Regions from separate parts of the Metabacillus hrfriensis genome, predicted to be linked through region 3. Evidence: a T-box and tRNA genes for the amino acid it is inferred to sense, from the RefSeq annotation. Region 3 holds a T-box; the other regions hold tRNA genes.
The links. The T-box of region 3 lies ahead of thrS (threonine--tRNA ligase). A T-box ahead of a tRNA ligase gene usually reads a tRNA of that ligase, here a tRNA-Thr.

Region 1 (6,577 bases), 2.0 Mb from region 3:
ACTTGAGAATACATCGTTAACCCTTCCGTTCCTGTCACTTCGGCATCCAGGTAATAATCCGGTTTTTTCTTTCTGATTCGATCAATCGTTAAATTTGTCGCAATGCGATACAGCCACGTAGAGAACTTCTTATCCATGTCATAGCTGTTAATATTCACATAAGCCCGGATAAACGCTTCCTGGGCTATATCCTCCGCCTCATGGGAGTTCCCGAGCATGCGGTAGCAAAGCTGATAAATTTTGTCTTTATATATATCTACGATTTCGGCAAAAGCATTCTGGTCGCCCTTTTTAACTTGTTTAATCCTATTTTTTACGATCGTCTCCATGATACCCCTTACCCCCGCGCAAGTGCGGGTTCCCCTTATTACGTATAAGCCGCATAAAAGGTTTCATTTATTTCGCATAAAAATATTTTAACAAATTTTAGGTTGTCTGTAGATGGCTTTTTAACATGTTTACCTTAAATTTTTCTTAAATAAAAAACACAGTTTATAAACTGTGTCTTTTTTAAAAAATTAAAGGAGCTTTTCGCCGAATAAAGAACCCATCAGAGCTACTGCTACTGTAGCTGTTTTGTTCTTTTCATCTAAGATAGGATTTACTTCAACAAACTCAGCAGAAGTGATGATATCTGACTCTGCAAGCATCTCCATCGCTAAATGACTTTCTCTGTAGCTGATGCCTCCGATAACCGGTGTGCCGACTCCTGGAGCATCGTGCGGATCAAGTCCATCTAAATCGAGGGACAAGTGAACACCGTCAGTACGCTCTTTCAAATATTGAATGGTTTCCTCCATTACCTTAGTCATGCCAAGACGGTCAATCTCATGCATTGTATATACTTTAATGCCTTTCTCCTTAATTAATTCCTTTTCACCATCATCAAGGGAACGGGCACCGATAATCACAATGTTTTCCGGCTTCACTTTAGGAGTGTAGCCTCCAATTCTCGTTAACGTCTCATCGCCGATGCCGATACTTACAGCAAGCGGCATCCCATGAATATTGCCTGACGGTGAAGTGTCGCCTGTGTTGAGATCTCCATGTGCATCATACCAGATTACACCAAGTTCTTTATAATGCTTTGAAACTCCTGCGAGTGTTCCGATGGCAATACTGTGGTCTCCGCCAAGCACCAGTGGAAACGAACCTGATTGAATCACTTCGTCAACTTGTTCAGAAAGCTTTAAATTCCCTTCTGACACCGCTTTCAAATTTCTTAAATTATTTAACGAATTGCTATCCTCTTCACGGTTTGGACGTCCAATTTTAATATCACCTTTATCTTCAATCTCATATTGCAGCCATTCAAGTCGTTCTACAACTCCTGCGTATCTGATAGCACTAGGCCCCATGTCCACACCTCGGCGCATTTGACCTAAATCCATTGGTACCCCGATAATTGATATTCTTTCTTTCATGTAAATCATCCCCCTTAGTAAGAAACTCTGTATCTATTGTACTGATAAAAAGGGTCATGACTCAACTCGACAAAATCGTGTATATATATACAGAGTTTTCTGTAAAATAATTGGCAAAATAGCAGGGAATAATTAATACGATGATGTAGAGTCAGCTGATTTCCTGGTCATTTGATTATTTTTCTGAATTTCTACTTCACCTTTATGACTGATCTGAATTGAACAAATTAAACATCAAATTGGATCCAAACCATCCAACTCGCATTAGCCGTTTTTGAATTAACGAAAAACTATAACCAACTCGCACGAATCAGTGTTCAATTCCCGAAAATGGGTTTTTGGCTCGCAACTTCATTTTTTTATGAAAAAAGGATATAAAAATACCTGTTACTAGCTGCCGTTGGCCATTATTAATCAGAGCTGCTGTAAATTATGAAAGAGTTTAAGCTGTGTATTGAACTTCATATTTAGACCCGAATGCCCAACTCGCAAAAATAATGAACTAACTTGCGGAAACTGATCTCCTACTCGCAAGCCTCATATTCAACAAGAAAACTGTTATAACATAAAGGATAGGATATTGAATTCATATATAAATAAACGTTTTATTGAAGCACGTATCCATAAATTAATTTTTTTCATTATTCCTAAACAAAAAACCGTTAGACATTAAGTCTAACGGTTTTTACAGGGTGTTTATGATGGAGCCTAGCGGGATCGAACCGCTGACCTCCTGCGTGCAAGGCAGGCGCTCTCCCAGCTGAGCTAAGGCCCCGATATAAATAAGAAGTTCTGGAGCGGAAGACGGGATTCGAACCCGCGACCCCCACCTTGGCAAGGTGGTGTTCTACCACTGAACTACTTCCGCAAAATGGTGTGCCATGAAGGACTCGAACCTTCGACCCTCTGATTAAAAGTCAGATGCTCTACCGACTGAGCTAATGGCACCTTATAAGAAAACACTCTTCAGTTTTGCAAGACGCCCTAATCTAAGAAAGATTATTCTAGGAGCGGCTCGATTTATGTGCTGAAGCTACGCTTCAATGATTACTCGATCGTTCTCTAACGACTGAGAAATCGGCACAAGAAATGGCTGGGCTAGCTGGATTCGAACCAGCGCATGACGGAGTCAAAGTCCGTTGCCTTACCGCTTGGCTATAGCCCATCAATTATGTATTCTATAAAATTCTAATTGACCGTAAAAAGGTTTATGTTAACTAAACATATTATTTACAGTCTAGACAAGAACTATTCAGTTAAGTTTGTCTAAATAAAGTGGTGGAGGGGGACGGATTCGAACCGCCGAACCCGGAGGGAGCGGATTTACAGTCCGCCGCGTTTAGCCACTTCGCTACCCCTCCACACATAAGTGGTGCCGGCAAGAGGACTTGAACCCCCAACCTACTGATTACAAGTCAGTTGCTCTACCAATTGAGCTACACCGGCATATATAGTGAAATACAATACTATTTATTCGCTTTTTAAAGTCGTCTGCTGCAATGTCTTAATGGTGGAGGATGACGGGCTCGAACCGCCGACCCTCTGCTTGTAAGGCAGATGCTCTCCCAGCTGAGCTAATCCTCCGCATAAAAGATTGTTTGATATTTCACATATTAAGACTTAAGTTTGAATGGTGACCCGTACGGGATTCGAACCCGTGTTACCGCCGTGAAAGGGCGGTGTCTTAACCGCTTGACCAACGGGCCGTTTTATTAGTTTAATGTAAGCTCCCAACCGGGCTTGAACCGATGACCTCTTCCTTACCATGGAAGTGCTCTACCGACTGAGCTATGGAAGCAAGGCTCCGCAGGTAGGACTCGAACCTACGACCGATCGGTTAACAGCCGATAGCTCTACCACTGAGCTACTGCGGAATAATGCTAGCCTGGCGACGTCCTACTCTTGCAGGGGGAAACCCCCAACTACCATCGGCGCTGAAGAGCTTAACTTCCGTGTTCGGCATGGGAACGGGTGTGACCTCTTCGCCATCATCACCAGACATAATGACAAAAATTATTATACTATAAAATCCGAAGATTTCAAGTGTTTTTTTGAAAGAAGTTATTCTTTCAAAACTAAATAACGTATGATAACAAGATTCACTTAGGTTTTACACTTTATTAGACTGTGGTTAAGTCCTCGAACGATTAGTATCTGTCAGCTCCACACGTCACCGCGCTTCCACCTCAGACCTATCAACCTGATCATCTTTCAGGGTTCTTACTCACTAATGTGATGGGAAATCTCATCTTGAGGGGGGCTTCATGCTTAGATGCTTTCAGCACTTATCCCTTCCGCACATAGCTACCCAGCGATGCCTTTGGCAAGACAACTGGTACACCAGCGGTGCGTCCATCCCGGTCCTCTCGTACTAAGGACAGCTCCTCTCAAATTTCCTGCGCCCACGACGGATAGGGACCGAACTGTCTCACGACGTTCTGAACCCAGCTCGCGTACCGCTTTAATGGGCGAACAGCCCAACCCTTGGGACCGACTACAGCCCCAGGATGCGATGAGCCGACATCGAGGTGCCAAACCTCCCCGTCGATGTGGACTCTTGGGGGAGATAAGCCTGTTATCCCCGGGGTAGCTTTTATCCGTTGAGCGATGGCCCTTCCATGCGGAACCACCGGATCACTAAGCCCGACTTTCGTCCCTGCTCGACTTGTAGGTCTCGCAGTCAAGCTCCCTTGTGCCTTTACACTCTGCGAATGATTTCCAACCATTCTGAGGGAACCTTTGGGCGCCTCCGTTACATTTTAGGAGGCGACCGCCCCAGTCAAACTGCCCACCTGACACTGTCTCCCAGCCCGATCAGGGCTGTGGGTTAGAATTTCAATACAGCAAGGGTAGTATCCCACCAATGCCTCCACCGAAGCTGGCGCTCCGGCTTCCAAGGCTCCTACCTATCCTGTACAAGCTGTACCAAAATTCAATATCAGGCTACAGTAAAGCTCCACGGGGTCTTTCCGTCCTGTCGCGGGTAACCTGCATCTTCACAGGTACTATAATTTCACCGAGTCTCTCGTTGAGACAGTGCCCAGATCGTTACGCCTTTCGTGCGGGTCGGAACTTACCCGACAAGGAATTTCGCTACCTTAGGACCGTTATAGTTACGGCCGCCGTTTACTGGGGCTTCAATTCAAAGCTTCGCTTGCGCTAACCTCTCCTCTTAACCTTCCAGCACCGGGCAGGCGTCAGCCCCTATACTTCGCCTTGCGGCTTCGCAGAGACCTGTGTTTTTGCTAAACAGTCGCCTGGGCCTATTCACTGCGGCTTTTCAGGGCTATGAACCCTAAAAAGCACCCCTTCTCCCGAAGTTACGGGGTCATTTTGCCGAGTTCCTTAACGAGAGTTCTCTCGCTCACCTTAGGATTCTCTCCTCGCCTACCTGTGTCGGTTTGCGGTACGGGCACCTCTCACCTCGCTAGAGGCTTTTCTTGGCAGTGTGGAATCAGGAACTTCGGTACTAAATTTCCCTCGCCATCACAGCTCAGCCTTATATGAGAAGCGGATTTGCCTACTTCTCAGCCTAACTGCTTGGACGCGCATATCCAACAGCGCGCTTGCCCTATCCTCCTGCGTCCCCCCATTGCTCAAATGGTGAGGAGGTGGTACAGGAATATCAACCTGTTGTCCATCGCCTACGCCTTTCGGCCTCGGCTTAGGTCCCGACTAACCCTGAGCGGACGAGCCTTCCTCAGGAAACCTTAGGCATTCGGTGGAGGGGATTCTCACCCCTCTTTCGCTACTCATACCGGCATTCTCACTTCTAAGCGCTCCACCAGTCCTTACGGTCTAGCTTCAACGCCCTTAGAACGCTCTCCTACCACTGTTCGTAAGAACAGTCCACAGCTTCGGTGATACGTTTAGCCCCGGTACATTTTCGGCGCAGAGTCACTCGACCAGTGAGCTATTACGCACTCTTTAAATGGTGGCTGCTTCTAAGCCAACATCCTGGTTGTCTAAGCAACTCCACATCCTTTTCCACTTAACGTATACTTTGGGACCTTAGCTGGTGGTCTGGGCTGTTTCCCTCTTGACTACGGATCTTATCACTCGCAGTCTGACTCCCAAGGAGCAAGTCTTTGGCATTCGGAGTTTGACTGAATTCGGTAACCCGATGAGGGCCCCTAGTCCAATCAGTGCTCTACCTCCAAGACTCTCATACTTGAGGCTAGCCCTAAAGCTATTTCGGAGAGAACCAGCTATCTCCAGGTTCGATTGGAATTTCTCCGCTACCCACACCTCATCCCCGCACTTTTCAACGTGCGTGGGTTCGGGCCTCCATTCAGTGTTACCTGAACTTCACCCTGGACATGGGTAGATCACCTGGTTTCGGGTCTACGACCACGTACTAAAACGCCCTATTCAGACTCGCTTTCGCTGCGGCTCCGTCTCATCAACTTAACCTTGCACGGGATCGTAACTCGCCGGTTCATTCTACAAAAGGCACGCCATCACCCATTAACGGGCTCTGACTACTTGTAAGCACACGGTTTCAGGATCTTTTCACTCCCCTTCCGGGGTGCTTTTCACCTTTCCCTCACGGTACTGGTTCACTATCGGTCACTAGGGAGTATTTAGCCTTGGGAGATGGTCCTCCCTGCTTCCGACGGGATTTCTCGTGTCCCGCCGTACTCAGGATCCACTCTGGAGGGAACGAAGTTTCGACTACAGGGTTATTACCTTCTCTGACGGACCTTTCCAGGTCGCTTCATCTACCCCGTTCCTTTGTAACTCCGTATAGAGTGTCCTACAACCCCAAGAGGCAAGCCTCTTGGTTTGGGCTAATTCCGTTTCGCTCGCCGCTACTTGGGAAATCGCGTTTGCTTTCTCTTCCTCCGGGTACTTAGATGTTTCAGTTCCCCGGGTCTGCCTTCATTATCCTATGTATTCAGATAAAGATACTGTTCCATTACGAACAGTGGGTTTCCCCATTCGGAAATCTCTGGATCAAAGCTTACTTACAGCTCCCCAAAGCATATCGGTGTTAGTCCCGTCCTTCATCGGCTCCTAGTGCCAAGGCATCCACCGTGCGCCCTTCATAACTTAACCTAAATGGTCATCCGCATCATAAGATGCGTTTCGCATTTCGTTGTTTGTTTAGACATAAATGTCTAGAAAATCACTAATTATGGTAAGCGTAAATC
Region 2 (6,577 bases), 820 kb from region 3:
TTAAAGAGTGCGTAATAGCTCACTGGTCGAGTGACTCTGCGCCGAAAATGTACCGGGGCTAAACGTATCACCGAAGCTGTGGACTGTTCTTACGAACAGTGGTAGGAGAGCGTTCTAAGGGCGTTGAAGCTAGACCGTAAGGACTGGTGGAGCGCTTAGAAGTGAGAATGCCGGTATGAGTAGCGAAAGAGGGGTGAGAATCCCCTCCACCGAATGCCTAAGGTTTCCTGAGGAAGGCTCGTCCGCTCAGGGTTAGTCGGGACCTAAGCCGAGGCCGAAAGGCGTAGGCGATGGACAACAGGTTGATATTCCTGTACCACCTCCTCACCATTTGAGCAATGGGGGGACGCAGGAGGATAGGGCAAGCGCGCTGTTGGATATGCGCGTCCAAGCAGTTAGGCTGAGAAGTAGGCAAATCCGCTTCTCATATAAGGCTGAGCTGTGATGGCGAGGGAAATTTAGTACCGAAGTTCCTGATTCCACACTGCCAAGAAAAGCCTCTAGCGAGGTGAGAGGTGCCCGTACCGCAAACCGACACAGGTAGGCGAGGAGAGAATCCTAAGGTGAGCGAGAGAACTCTCGTTAAGGAACTCGGCAAAATGACCCCGTAACTTCGGGAGAAGGGGTGCTTTTTAGGGTTCATAGCCCTGAAAAGCCGCAGTGAATAGGCCCAGGCGACTGTTTAGCAAAAACACAGGTCTCTGCGAAGCCGCAAGGCGAAGTATAGGGGCTGACGCCTGCCCGGTGCTGGAAGGTTAAGAGGAGAGGTTAGCGCAAGCGAAGCTTTGAATTGAAGCCCCAGTAAACGGCGGCCGTAACTATAACGGTCCTAAGGTAGCGAAATTCCTTGTCGGGTAAGTTCCGACCCGCACGAAAGGCGTAACGATCTGGGCACTGTCTCAACGAGAGACTCGGTGAAATTATAGTACCTGTGAAGATGCAGGTTACCCGCGACAGGACGGAAAGACCCCGTGGAGCTTTACTGTAGCCTGATATTGAATTTTGGTACAGCTTGTACAGGATAGGTAGGAGCCTTGGAAGCCGGAGCGCCAGCTTCGGTGGAGGCATTGGTGGGATACTACCCTTGCTGTATTGAAATTCTAACCCACAGCCCTGATCGGGCTGGGAGACAGTGTCAGGTGGGCAGTTTGACTGGGGCGGTCGCCTCCTAAAATGTAACGGAGGCGCCCAAAGGTTCCCTCAGAATGGTTGGAAATCATTCGCAGAGTGTAAAGGCACAAGGGAGCTTGACTGCGAGACCTACAAGTCGAGCAGGGACGAAAGTCGGGCTTAGTGATCCGGTGGTTCCGCATGGAAGGGCCATCGCTCAACGGATAAAAGCTACCCCGGGGATAACAGGCTTATCTCCCCCAAGAGTCCACATCGACGGGGAGGTTTGGCACCTCGATGTCGGCTCATCGCATCCTGGGGCTGTAGTCGGTCCCAAGGGTTGGGCTGTTCGCCCATTAAAGCGGTACGCGAGCTGGGTTCAGAACGTCGTGAGACAGTTCGGTCCCTATCCGTCGTGGGCGCAGGAAATTTGAGAGGAGCTGTCCTTAGTACGAGAGGACCGGGATGGACGCACCGCTGGTGTACCAGTTGTCTTGCCAAAGGCATCGCTGGGTAGCTATGTGCGGAAGGGATAAGTGCTGAAAGCATCTAAGCATGAAGCCCCCCTCAAGATGAGATTTCCCATCACGCAAGTGAGTAAGAACCCTGAAAGATGATCAGGTTGATAGGTCTGAGGTGGAAGCGCGGTGACGTGTGGAGCTGACAGATACTAATCGTTCGAGGACTTAACCACAGTCTAATAAAGTGTAAAACCTGAGTGAAACTTGTTATCATACGTTATTTAGTTTTGAAAGAATAACTTCTTTCGAAAAAAAAGCTTGAAATCTTCGGATTTCATAGTATAATAATTTTTGTCACTATGTCTGGTGATGATGGCAAAGAGGTCACACCCGTTCCCATGCCGAACACGGAAGTTAAGCTCTTTAGCGCCGATGGTAGTTGGGGGTTTCCCCCTGTGAGAGTAGGACGTTGCCAGGCTAATGACAAAAGTATTCAAGCGGAGGATTAGCTCAGCTGGGAGAGCATCTGCCTTACAAGCAGAGGGTCGGCGGTTCGAGCCCGTCATCCTCCACCATTTATTCTTGTTGTTAACATGCTGCAAAAGATCAGCAAAAAAAGTATTGCTTACCTTACTTTAAATGCCGGTGTAGCTCAATTGGTAGAGCAACTGACTTGTAATCAGTAGGTTGGGGGTTCAAGTCCTCTTGCCGGCACCATTCGGTCTTAAACTGAATCAAGATATGATTTAATACGTGCCATTAGCTCAGTCGGTAGAGCATCTGACTTTTAATCAGAGGGTCGAAGGTTCGAGTCCTTCATGGCACACCATTTTCCTTAATATGCGGGTGTGGCGGAATTGGCAGACGCGCTAGACTTAGGATCTAGTGTCATTGACGTGGGGGTTCGAGTCCCTTCACCCGCATCATATTTTGCGGAAGTAGTTCAGTGGTAGAACACCACCTTGCCAAGGTGGGGGTCGCGGGTTCGAATCCCGTCTTCCGCTCTTACTTGCGCCGGGGTGGCGGAACTGGCAGACGCACAGGACTTAAAATCCTGCGGTAGGTGACTACCGTACCGGTTCGATTCCGGTCCTCGGCACCACTTGTTTCATAAATGCGCCCGTAGCTCAATTGGATAGAGCGTTTGACTACGGATCAAAAGGTTATGGGTTCGACTCCTATCGGGCGCGCCATATAACGGGAAGTAGCTCAGCTTGGTAGAGCACTTGGTTTGGGACCAAGGGGTCGCAGGTTCGAATCCTGTCTTCCCGACCATTTTCAACTTTTAATTAGGGGCCTTAGCTCAGCTGGGAGAGCGCCTGCCTTGCACGCAGGAGGTCAGCGGTTCGATCCCGCTAGGCTCCACCAATTATATAGAATTAATTGACTTTGTTCCTGGGGCGGTGTAGCTCAGCTGGCTAGAGCGTACGGTTCATACCCGTGAGGTCGTGGGTTCGACTCCCTCCGCCGCTACCAAAAAAAAGGACCTTTAGCTCAGTTGGTTAGAGCAGACGGCTCATAACCGTCCGGTCGTAGGTTCGAGTCCTACAAGGTCCACCATTCTATTTAGTCTTTCGGAGGTATACCCAAGTCCGGCTGAAGGGATCGGTCTTGAAAACCGACAGGGGAGTCAAATCCCGCGGGGGTTCGAATCCCTCTACCTCCTCCATTATTATTTTAAACAGTGAAATATCTTACTTCAGCAAACCGGTTAATATACAGCATAATCGGATGAGAAAGAACTTGATTATTATTATCGCGGGGTGGAGCAGTCTGGTAGCTCGTCGGGCTCATAACCCGAAGGTCGCAGGTTCAAATCCTGTCCCCGCAACCAAATGGTCCCGTGGTGTAGCGGTTAACATGCCTGCCTGTCACGCAGGAGATCGCCGGTTCGATCCCGGTCGGGACCGCCATTTTTACTAGATTTACGCAGTATTAGTAAAATGCGGTGAAGATTTAATTAATACAAATGGCTTGGTAGCTCAGTCGGTAGAGCAAAGGACTGAAAATCCTTGTGTCGGCGGTTCGATTCCGTCCCAAGCCACCATTTACCTTAATGATGTAAATGTTAAAAAAATATAATTGTGGCGGTTGTGGCGAAGTGGTTAACGCACCAGATTGTGGCTCTGGCATTCGTGGGTTCGATTCCCATCAGTCGCCCCATTTTTATATTCATATTGCGGGTGTAGTTTAATGGTAAAACTCTAGCCTTCCAAGCTAATGTCGTGGGTTCGATTCCCATCACCCGCTCCATAATGGGCCTATAGCTCAGCTGGTTAGAGCGCACGCCTGATAAGCGTGAGGTCGATGGTTCGAGTCCATTTAGGCCCACCATTTATGTTTTGGTAAAATAAGGTTTCAATATTATTCCGCAGTAGCTCAGTGGTAGAGCTATCGGCTGTTAACCGATCGGTCGTAGGTTCGAGTCCTACCTGCGGAGCCATATCTGGGGAAGTACTCAAGTGGCTGAAGAGGCGCCCCTGCTAAGGGTGTAGGTCGCGTAAGCGGCGCGAGGGTTCAAATCCCTCCTTCTCCGCCAGAAAGCCTGTTTTTGGCCCGTTGGTCAAGCGGTTAAGACACCGCCCTTTCACGGCGGTAACACGGGTTCGAATCCCGTACGGGTCATACTTAAAAGAGTGCTGCACATAGTGCAGCGCTTTTTTGTTGATTTTTATTGCTGAAACTTAGATTGTAAGATTGTAAATCGGTCAAGTCTACTATAGATTTTTTAAGTAATAGTCTTCGCTGGTTATGATTCAAACTGTATCCGTCGTACCTGCTAACCGAAATGATTTTCCTGCTCGCAGATTGCCCTTCCAACTATCAAAAGTAGTGTTCTAGTTCGCCAGACTAATTCCACTTATTAAAAACAACTCAATATCATTCTGAAAACTCGTATAAAAATTCTGCTCATCAAACCTTCAGGACAGGTCATATAAAAAATGATTCACTTTCTATCCCCGGCCTAAAAAATATATTTTCAACAAATAATATAAATTTTTATAAAAATATCGAGACAGAAGGTTTCATTAATCACAAACAGAGGTATAAGTAATGGTAATAAAGAAAACAAAAGTGAAGAATAAAAAGATTTCGACAATTCTTACTCATTTTGTCGAATTAACTGTTTTTGTGATATAACTTTCTCGAATTATACTATCGGAATGTCATGTTAGAAATTCCTGTATTTTCTTACACATAATGAATTATTTAGTATATTTGACTGATGTTTTTTCGCCAAATTCTTCTATTATCCTTATTTCTTTCGTTTCTTTATTCGACATTTTTTTATAAGTCATTTTAAAAGAATAATTTTTTGAAAAATGAATAATGATTCATGACATATCATGTCAATAAGTAGAAGCGCTTACAAAAAAGGAAATCCTTCCTTCTGATTGAATTAAGAATTAAGATAACTTTATAGAAAGGGTGATTAGGAATGAATCTTGCTACGCCAACTGATTTTGAGGTTCATCTTTTCCATGAGGGAAATTTGTTTAAAGCTCATGAATTATTTGGTGCTCACAGCAGCGTACGGAACGGTGTTTGCGGTACTGTGTTTACTGTTTGGGCTCCTCATGCGCTTGAGGTGCGGGTTGCAGGTGATTTTAATCACTGGGACGGCTCGAATCACAAGCTTGAAAGAGTGAATGATCAAGGTATCTGGTCTGCTTTTATTCAGGATATAAAAGAGGGCGACCTTTATAAATACGAGATTATTACACAGAAAAATGAGAAAATTCTAAAATCTGATCCATATGCTTTTTATGCTGAGGTAAAACCTAATACCGCTTCGATTGTTTATGATCTGGCAGGATATGAATGGAACGATCAGAAGTGGCAGAAGAAGAAGCGTCAAAAGGAAATTTATAACCGTCCGATGTATATTTACGAGCTTAATCTTTGTTCTTGGAAAAAGAAAGAGGACGGCAGCCTTTATACATATTTGGAGCTAGCGGATATATTGATTCCGTATGTTCTCGATCATGGATTTACTCACATTGAGCTTTTGCCTATTATTGAACATCCTTATGACCGTTCATGGGGATATCAGGGAACAGGATATTATGCGGCTACAAGCCGGTACGGAACTCCTCATGAACTAATGAAATTCATAGATCTTTGTCATCAGAATAATCTTGGCGTCATCATGGACTGGGTGCCTGGCCATTTCTGCAAGGATGCTCATGGGCTTTATTATTTCGACGGGGAACCGACATTTGAATATAAGAGATATGAAGACCGGGAGAATGAGGTTTGGGGTACGGCTAACTTCGATTTAGGAAAGCCTGAGGTTCAGAGCTTCTTAATCTCAAATGCTCTTTTCTGGCTTGAAAAGTATCATATTGATGGATTCAGAGTGGATGCAGTAGCTAATATGCTGTACTGGCAGAATACAGAAGAGCCTCACGAGAACCCATTTGCCGTGAACTTTTTGAGAAAGCTGAATGAAAATGTATTTGCGTATGATCCTGGTGTTTTAATGATCGCAGAGGACTCAACAGACTATCCTTTAGTGACATCACCTACCTCTGATGGAGGGCTTGGGTTTAACTATAAATGGAACATGGGCTGGATGAACGATATCCTCAAGTACATGGAAGCTCCGCCTGAACAGCGGAAGCACCTGCATCACAAGGTATCATTCTCTTTGATCTATGCCTTTACTGAGAATTTTATCCTTCCGCTTTCACATGATGAAGTAGTTCATGGAAAACGTTCGCTGCTGAATAAAATGCCGGGTGATTATTGGCAGAAGTTTGCTCAATATCGTCTGCTGCTCGGGTATATGATGACTCATCCAGGCAAAAAGCTGCTGTTTATGGGCGGGGAGTTTGCCCAGTTTGATGAGTGGAAGGATCTTGAGCAGCTTGATTGGGTGCTTGATGATTTTGACATGCATCAAAAGGCAAGAAGCTATTTCAAGGAACTGCTGGCTGTTTATAAGAGACAGCGCCCTCTGTATGAGCAGGACCACTCTCATGAAGGCTTTGAATGGATTGATG
Region 3 (6,577 bases):
GATTGTCATGCTCAGTGAACGCAACCGTGCCGACATTTTTATTTTCCGTATTCTTTACTTCAGCAATTGCGCCAGATTTCAGCTCTTCATTAGCTGTTTTTGCAGCTTCTTCCATGTTTGTTTTTTCAGTATCCTCCATAGTCCCGTCTGAACATCCGATTGTCATCACCATTGCAAAAAATGGCAGCATCCATTTCAACCTTATTTTTGACATTCTCTCACTCCTCCTTACTATCTCTGTTCCACTTAAATGGGAAGGTAAACAATATCCGCCAAAGATGAGAGAATAGTCTGAAAAGAAGATGATCCTTTAGTTCTTCTTCCTTTTACCTGATATAAAACTCTTTACCCTAGCTCCCGCTTAGCTATTTTTTCTAAAAGCATGTTTTTAAACCGTGCAACGTCCATTGCTTCTGAGCTCTTCCCGCCATGTACTCTTACATTCACAACATTTTTTTCAATTTCCTGATCTCCAATTACAACCATATAGGGAACTCTGCTTTTTTGTGCCTTGCGAATTTTATAATTCAGTTTTTCGCTGCTCCTGTCTATGCATACTCTAAGCCCGCATTGTTCCAGTTGATTTTTCAGCTTTTCGGCTGAGTCAAGATGAACTTCAGCCACCGGGACTATCGCAGCTTGAACAGGTGCAAGCCATAATGGGAAGCTGCCGTCAAAATGCTCAATCAAGATTCCAAGAAATCTGTCTAGAGAGCCTGATATTGCCCTGTGAATGACAACAGGCCTTTGCTTTTCATTTTTTTCATCGATGTAGCTTAGATTAAATTTCTCAGGCATTTGAAAATCGAGCTGCACTGTTGCACACTGATGGCTTCTTTTCATTGCATCTTTTATATGAAAATCGATTTTCGGACCGTAAAAGGCTCCATCACCTGCATTTAATTGATAAGGAAGGCTTAAATCTTCAAGCACTTGTTTCAGTGATTGTTCGGCCTTCTCCCAAAGCTTATCAGAACCCATTGAGTTCAGGGGCCTAGTAGATAGTTCAACAGAATAATCAAAGCCGAAAGTACGATACACCTTGTCTATCTGTAGAAGCACACTTTTAATCTCATCTTCAATCTGATCTGGCCGGACAAACAAGTGGGCATCATCCTGACAGAAAGTGCGGACTCGGAGCAGCCCATTCAGCGCTCCGCTGTATTCGTGCCGGTGAACCTGCCCGAATTCTGCAAGTCTGACGGGAAGGTCCCGGTATGAATATAGCTGGTTTTTAAAAATCATCATGTGCCCCGGACAATTCATAGGCTTTAAAGCAAACTTCGCTTCATCCACATCCGAAAAATACATATTTTCATGATAATGATCCCAGTGCCCTGACTGCCTCCACAGCTTTTCATTCATCATTAATGGAGTCTGCACCTCACGATAGCCTGCTTCCCCTTGAACCTCTCGAAGAAAATTCTGCAGCTCATTTCTCATTAATTGGCCGTTTGGCAAAAAGAATGGCATACCAGGAGCCTCTTCTGAAAACATGAACAGCTCCATTTCTTTTCCAATCTTGCGGTGATCCCGCTTTTTTAGTTCCTCAAGCTCTTTTAAATGGAGTGCTAATTCTTTTTTACTTGAAAAGGCAATTCCTGAAATCCTCTGCATGACGATATTATCTTTATCTCCCTTCCAGTAGGAACCGGAAACAGCATTTAACTTAAATGCTTTAATAAATTTTAATGAAGGCAAATGAGGCCCGCTGCATAAATCAATAAATTCTCCATGCTTACTAATGGGAATTAGGTTACGTTCCCTTTGTTCATGGATAAGCTCAAGTTTCAGTGCCTCACCTTGTTTAGAAAGAACAGCTTCGGCTTTTTCATATGGCAGTTTCAGCTGTTCAAGTTCCTGCTGTTCGTTCATTATTTTCAGCATTTCCTGTTCGATCATCGGCAGTTCTTCTTCCCTGATGCTGTGAGGCAGCTGAAACTCATAGTAAAACCCGCTGTCCTCATAAGAGCTGCTTCCCAAAATCGCCCCTTTATACAATCTCTTTACCGCCTGGGCAAGAACATATGAACAAGTATGATTCAAGAAAATATGACGTTCATCAGATTCACTTGTAATAAGCTCAACTTCTGAGATATCATCCACAATGTCATGTAGACTTAAGACCTTTCCATTTACCTTCCCTCCTATTACTTTCTTATTTTCTTGATGGGAATTGGCCAAATCATTCAACAAAATTTTATTCTCCATGTTTAAACACTCCTTTTATAATATAAAAAACGCACTCATCCCTAAAATAGGGACGAGTGCGTTTACCCGTGGTTCCACCCAGCTTTCCATTCTAAAAAAAGAATGGCTCCAGCGCCATAACGCAGCGTCTGCGGCACGGCATTTCCTCCGTGCAGTTCCAAGGCGGTAAGTTCATTTTTCCGCATTAGGAAGTTCTCAGCTTTCCTTCCCTCTCTGTAAACCGGCAAAATGACTCATGTCCTTATCTGTACTTCTTTTATGAAATTAAAAAAACGCACTCATCCCTAAAATAGGGACGAGTGCGTATACCCGTGGTTCCACCCAGCTTTCCATTCTAAAAAAAGAATGGCTCCAGTGCTTTAACGCAGCGTCTGCGGCACGGTATTTCCTCCATGCAGTTCCAAGGCGGTAAGTTCATTTTTCCTGCATTAGGAAGTTCTCAGCTTTCCTTCCCTCTCTGTAAACCGGCAAAATGACTCATGTCCTTATCTGTACTTCTTTTATGAAATTAAAAAAACGCACTCATCCCTAAAATAGGGACGAGTGCGTTTACCCGTGGTTCCACCCAGCTTTCCATTCTAAAAAAGAATGGCTCCAGTGCTTTAACGCAGCAACTGCGGCACGGCATTTCCTCCGTGCAGTATCAAGGCGGTAAGTTCATTTTCTGCGTTAGGAAGCTCTCAGCAATCCTTCCCTCTCTGAAAACCGTTTAAATGACTCATGTCCTTTTCATCACTTTTCAAATAATTATTTTTGAGTTTACAATACATTCCATTATAATTCAACTATTATTTTACAATATTCATCGGATTTTTTTGTGTTCCTACTTTGGCGGGAAATCTTTGCGGAAAAATTCAAATGTCTCTCTTCTTTAAAAAACTCTTTCGGAATGAAGCAGCCCTCTATGATAATCTATTAGAGAAGCAAAGGAGCTGAGACGATGATTATTACTGACAGAATCTATGGAGAGTTTAAAGTAGACGGCATTCTGGAAGAAATAATAAGAAGTAAACCGCTGCAAAGGTTAAAAGGCATTCATCAGGGCGGTGCAAGCTATCTGGTAAATCCAAATTGGAACGTGACCCGATACGAACATTCCATTGGTGTCATGCTATTAATAAAAAAACTTGGCGGTTCTTTAAAAGAACAAATTGCCGGGCTGCTTCACGATATTTCCCACACTGCTTTTTCACATGTTATTGATTTTGTCATTGAAAATGATGAAGAAGATTACCACGAAAAAATAGTTAAAACTGTTATTGAGGGATCTGACATACCAAATATTCTCAATAAATATGGCTATGATTATAAAGAAATCGTCCTCGATGATTCAGTATGGACCATTCTTGAACAGCCAGCTCCTAACTTATGTGCAGACCGTGTAGATTATACGCTTCGCGACATGAGCGCATATGGTCAAATCACTCCACTTGAGGTTAGGCTGTTTCTTGAGAATTTATCTGTAAAAGACGGAAAAATGATTCTTCATAACATTGAAGCAGCAGAATGGTTTACAGAAACCTATTACAAAGAAGTCATTGATTTTTTTATGCATCCATTAAATATCTATGGCTATGATCTTTTAGTAAAAGCATTAAAGGCCTCCTTAATGAAACAGGTCATAAACCTTGACGATCTGCTTCGAACAGACGATGAGGTAATGGATATTCTTCGCTCTTCTGAGGATCAAGAAATCCTGTCTATCATTAGAAAAATTCACCCAGGGGTGATTGTTAAAGAAGATCCCTGCTCCTGGGATTTACATCGCAAAACAAAAATAAGGATTATTGATCCAGAAGTGCTGCATGAAGGCATCCTTTCAAATTCATCCGTCCTATCACAAAATGTCAGAGCAACAGGAAAAAAAATCTTAAAAAAAGCAGCAGAAGGATCGTTTGTTAGAATTGTATCAGATGAAAAAAAGGTAATAATCAGATAGTTAAAAGTCAATTTCCAATAGCTGGGTCTAAAAGAAATGAGATCATTAAATAGATTTCAGATAGTTGGAACATGATTTCAGCGAGTTTGATAGCCGCCACAAATGCTTTTCAGCATTAAAATGAAACAAAAAAACACCAATCCTATGATTGATGCACTAAGATGCAAAAAAAGTTTCGTTATTCTTATAAATCAAGTATCTCTGCAAGCCCCTTGTTTGTTCATAAGCATTTTCCGCATGTTTTTTAGCAGAAGTTTTGTTTCCTTGTTTATGAGAAACTTCTGAAAGAATGCTTTCTTTCATCCAGCCTTTAGGCAGCTGCTCTGCCAGTCTTTTCGCACCTTCATATTGTCTGGATTTAACTGCGATTAAGGCCTCATAATAGGTTCGGTAAACAGGCGGTTTGATAGAAACGGCATGTTTTTTAGCTTCGGATACATCGTTTCGATAGAGTGCAAATGTTGTATTCATTAGTGCCTGCCGGTGAGAGTTTTTGTATTTGGCATTAAATTTAGCCAGTGCCGCTTCTGCCTCATCGTCCAAGTTATTGGCAATAGCATAATAAAAATGATACATCGGGTTTTTCTGATGCTTCAGGATGAATTTTTCAGATTTATGAACATCCTTTGAAAACAGAATCGGACTGATTTGGACATACATATACCAGCTCATCGAGATGATCAGCAGCAATGCAATCAAATAGAATGGAGCCTGTATAAATCCGAGCAGAAAACATAACAAAAAAACAACTGAATAAAATAGTACGTGCTGTTTCAAAAATAGTGCCCCCTCTTTATGTACTCTAACCTTATGATACTTATTAAAGAGGAAGGAATCAATGTGCAAAATGATGCAGCTCCTATTCTAAAAACCTTACAAGCTCTCGATTGAATTTCTCAAGCTCATCATAAAACAGACCGTGTCCGCTGTACTTAAAGGGAATAATCTCTGAATCTTTTATCCCCTCATTCATAAGCTTCGCAAAAATAAACGGGCATATCTGGTCTTTCATTCCGTGGAAAATAGCGGCGGGTACGTTTATCTTTCCTAAATCCAAACGAAGATCCTCATCCCGGAGTGATACAGCAGTCAGAGCTGTGCCATGGCCTGAACCTTCAAGACCAAGATCCTGGAACCAGTTTTTAAAGCTGTCAGTAAGATACTTTGAAAAAAAGATTTGACCAAAACCAGATAGCATTTCCGGACGGTCCTTATAGGTTTGGTCTATCAATTTGTTTACCTCTGTTTTGGACATGCCATAAGGATAATCTGGCCGCTTTGTGAAAGAAGGTGCTGCTGCTCCAAAAAGGACAAGTTTAGCTACTTGGTGTCCTGCATGACGGGCCATATAGCGAATCGCAATCGCCCCGCCCATTGAAAAGCCGGCTAATGTAATTTCTTTAAGCTTCAGGGAGTCTATCACTGCCAGAACATCATCTGCGAGTCTGTCATAGGAATAGCCGGTCCACGGCCTGTCTGACTTCCCAAAACCCCGAATGTCCATTGCAATGCACCTGAATCCAAGACGCGGCAGCTGGTTCACCTGATACTCAAACATTTTATGATTAACGGGCCAGCCATGAATAAAAAAGATGACACGGCCATCTTTTGGGCCAATGTCCTCTACAAATAAATTGACATCTTCCTCTGCTCTTATATAATACCCCACGTTTCACTCCCCCTATAAAACCTTTTCTCATCTAAAAAAAGAGATGTTTATTATGAGAAAAAGCCTTTTTGCTTATTTTTTTTCAGTGCAATATGGCTTGGATAATTCTGCTCTGTCATCGAAATCCAATCAGACACTTCCTTCAGCATGCCCTGTACTTCCTCACGGGTTAAGCCTTCCTCAGCTGCCCTGTACCAAATATCCTCCATAATCGAGCTTAAATTTCGTGGATAAGAAACATAATCATGACGGAGAACATAGCTTAATATTGGTTCAGCATCCCGTCCGCCCTGTTCACTTTGAGACATGTGCTTGATGAGCCAGCCTTCCTCGTTGCGAAGCAAAGTATACCTGTCATGATGTCCCCATTTCCGAGTGAAAACATCCAGATAAAAAGTTTCGCCAAGGGTTTGATCAACCGGCTCATCATTTGCATGTGTATCATCCAAATAATTCAAGAGCTCTTCAACTGGGCGAATATGATGATAGAATTCCGGGTGCTCAGGCTTCAATCCCCTCAGACGGAGAGTTTCACGCTGAAGCTTCGGTTTTGGATCGAGCGTCATATGCAATTTGTGTGCTGCTTTCCCCATTTCTCCATACACTTTTTCAATCTTTTCGTAAGATTGTTTTTGCCGTTCTTCTCTAGTTAAATTAAGAAAATGCACAATGACATCCAGTTTCTCTTCTATTAGCTTTCTTATTTTTTTCTGCTCAGGACTTAGTTCAACTTTCATCGCCATACCTCCAATCAAATC

Region 1: it has a tRNA-Thr gene. The T-box ahead of thrS (threonine--tRNA ligase) is inferred to sense a tRNA for this amino acid. The anticodon was not compared.
Region 2: it has a tRNA-Thr gene. The T-box ahead of thrS (threonine--tRNA ligase) is inferred to sense a tRNA for this amino acid. The anticodon was not compared.

Annotation. Positions count from the first base shown of each region.
Region 1 covers NZ_CP126116.1:168,611-175,187, reverse strand. The annotation lists gene sigW (RNA polymerase sigma factor SigW) at 1-329, opposite strand, end outside; gene rocF (arginase) at 519-1,424, opposite strand; tRNA gene QLQ22_RS01020 (tRNA-Ala) at 2,127-2,199, opposite strand; tRNA gene QLQ22_RS01015 (tRNA-Gly) at 2,218-2,292, opposite strand; tRNA gene QLQ22_RS01010 (tRNA-Lys) at 2,297-2,372, opposite strand; tRNA gene QLQ22_RS01005 (tRNA-Gln) at 2,515-2,589, opposite strand; tRNA gene QLQ22_RS01000 (tRNA-Tyr) at 2,701-2,785, opposite strand; tRNA gene QLQ22_RS00995 (tRNA-Thr) at 2,795-2,870, opposite strand; tRNA gene QLQ22_RS00990 (tRNA-Val) at 2,933-3,008, opposite strand; tRNA gene QLQ22_RS00985 (tRNA-Glu) at 3,056-3,130, opposite strand; tRNA gene QLQ22_RS00980 (tRNA-Thr) at 3,150-3,222, opposite strand; tRNA gene QLQ22_RS00975 (tRNA-Asn) at 3,227-3,298, opposite strand; rRNA gene rrf (5S ribosomal RNA) at 3,308-3,423, opposite strand; rRNA gene QLQ22_RS00965 (23S ribosomal RNA) at 3,552-6,482, opposite strand.
Region 2 covers NZ_CP126116.1:4,052,309-4,058,885, reverse strand. The annotation lists rRNA gene QLQ22_RS20255 (23S ribosomal RNA) at 1-1,804, shown strand, start outside; rRNA gene rrf (5S ribosomal RNA) at 1,934-2,049, shown strand; tRNA gene QLQ22_RS20245 (tRNA-Val) at 2,071-2,146, shown strand; tRNA gene QLQ22_RS20240 (tRNA-Thr) at 2,213-2,288, shown strand; tRNA gene QLQ22_RS20235 (tRNA-Lys) at 2,325-2,400, shown strand; tRNA gene QLQ22_RS20230 (tRNA-Leu) at 2,414-2,494, shown strand; tRNA gene QLQ22_RS20225 (tRNA-Gly) at 2,504-2,575, shown strand; tRNA gene QLQ22_RS20220 (tRNA-Leu) at 2,585-2,673, shown strand; tRNA gene QLQ22_RS20215 (tRNA-Arg) at 2,688-2,764, shown strand; tRNA gene QLQ22_RS20210 (tRNA-Pro) at 2,770-2,846, shown strand; tRNA gene QLQ22_RS20205 (tRNA-Ala) at 2,864-2,939, shown strand; tRNA gene QLQ22_RS20200 (tRNA-Met) at 2,971-3,047, shown strand; tRNA gene QLQ22_RS20195 (tRNA-Ile) at 3,055-3,131, shown strand; tRNA gene QLQ22_RS20190 (tRNA-Ser) at 3,148-3,240, shown strand; tRNA gene QLQ22_RS20185 (tRNA-Met) at 3,329-3,405, shown strand; tRNA gene QLQ22_RS20180 (tRNA-Asp) at 3,409-3,484, shown strand; tRNA gene QLQ22_RS20175 (tRNA-Phe) at 3,543-3,618, shown strand; tRNA gene QLQ22_RS20170 (tRNA-His) at 3,659-3,734, shown strand; tRNA gene QLQ22_RS20165 (tRNA-Gly) at 3,751-3,824, shown strand; tRNA gene QLQ22_RS20160 (tRNA-Ile) at 3,829-3,905, shown strand; tRNA gene QLQ22_RS20155 (tRNA-Asn) at 3,940-4,014, shown strand; tRNA gene QLQ22_RS20150 (tRNA-Ser) at 4,020-4,110, shown strand; tRNA gene QLQ22_RS20145 (tRNA-Glu) at 4,125-4,196, shown strand; gene glgB (1,4-alpha-glucan branching enzyme) at 5,011-6,577, shown strand, end outside.
Region 3 covers NZ_CP126116.1:3,236,700-3,243,276, forward strand. The annotation lists gene QLQ22_RS15830 (superoxide dismutase family protein) at 1-214, opposite strand, end outside; gene thrS (threonine--tRNA ligase) at 346-2,211, opposite strand; T-box leader at 2,257-2,468, opposite strand; T-box leader at 2,500-2,712, opposite strand; T-box leader at 2,744-2,953, opposite strand; gene QLQ22_RS15840 (HD domain-containing protein) at 3,152-4,150, shown strand; gene QLQ22_RS15845 (hypothetical protein) at 4,307-4,927, opposite strand; gene QLQ22_RS15850 (alpha/beta fold hydrolase) at 5,010-5,819, opposite strand; gene QLQ22_RS15855 (hypothetical protein) at 5,870-6,556, opposite strand.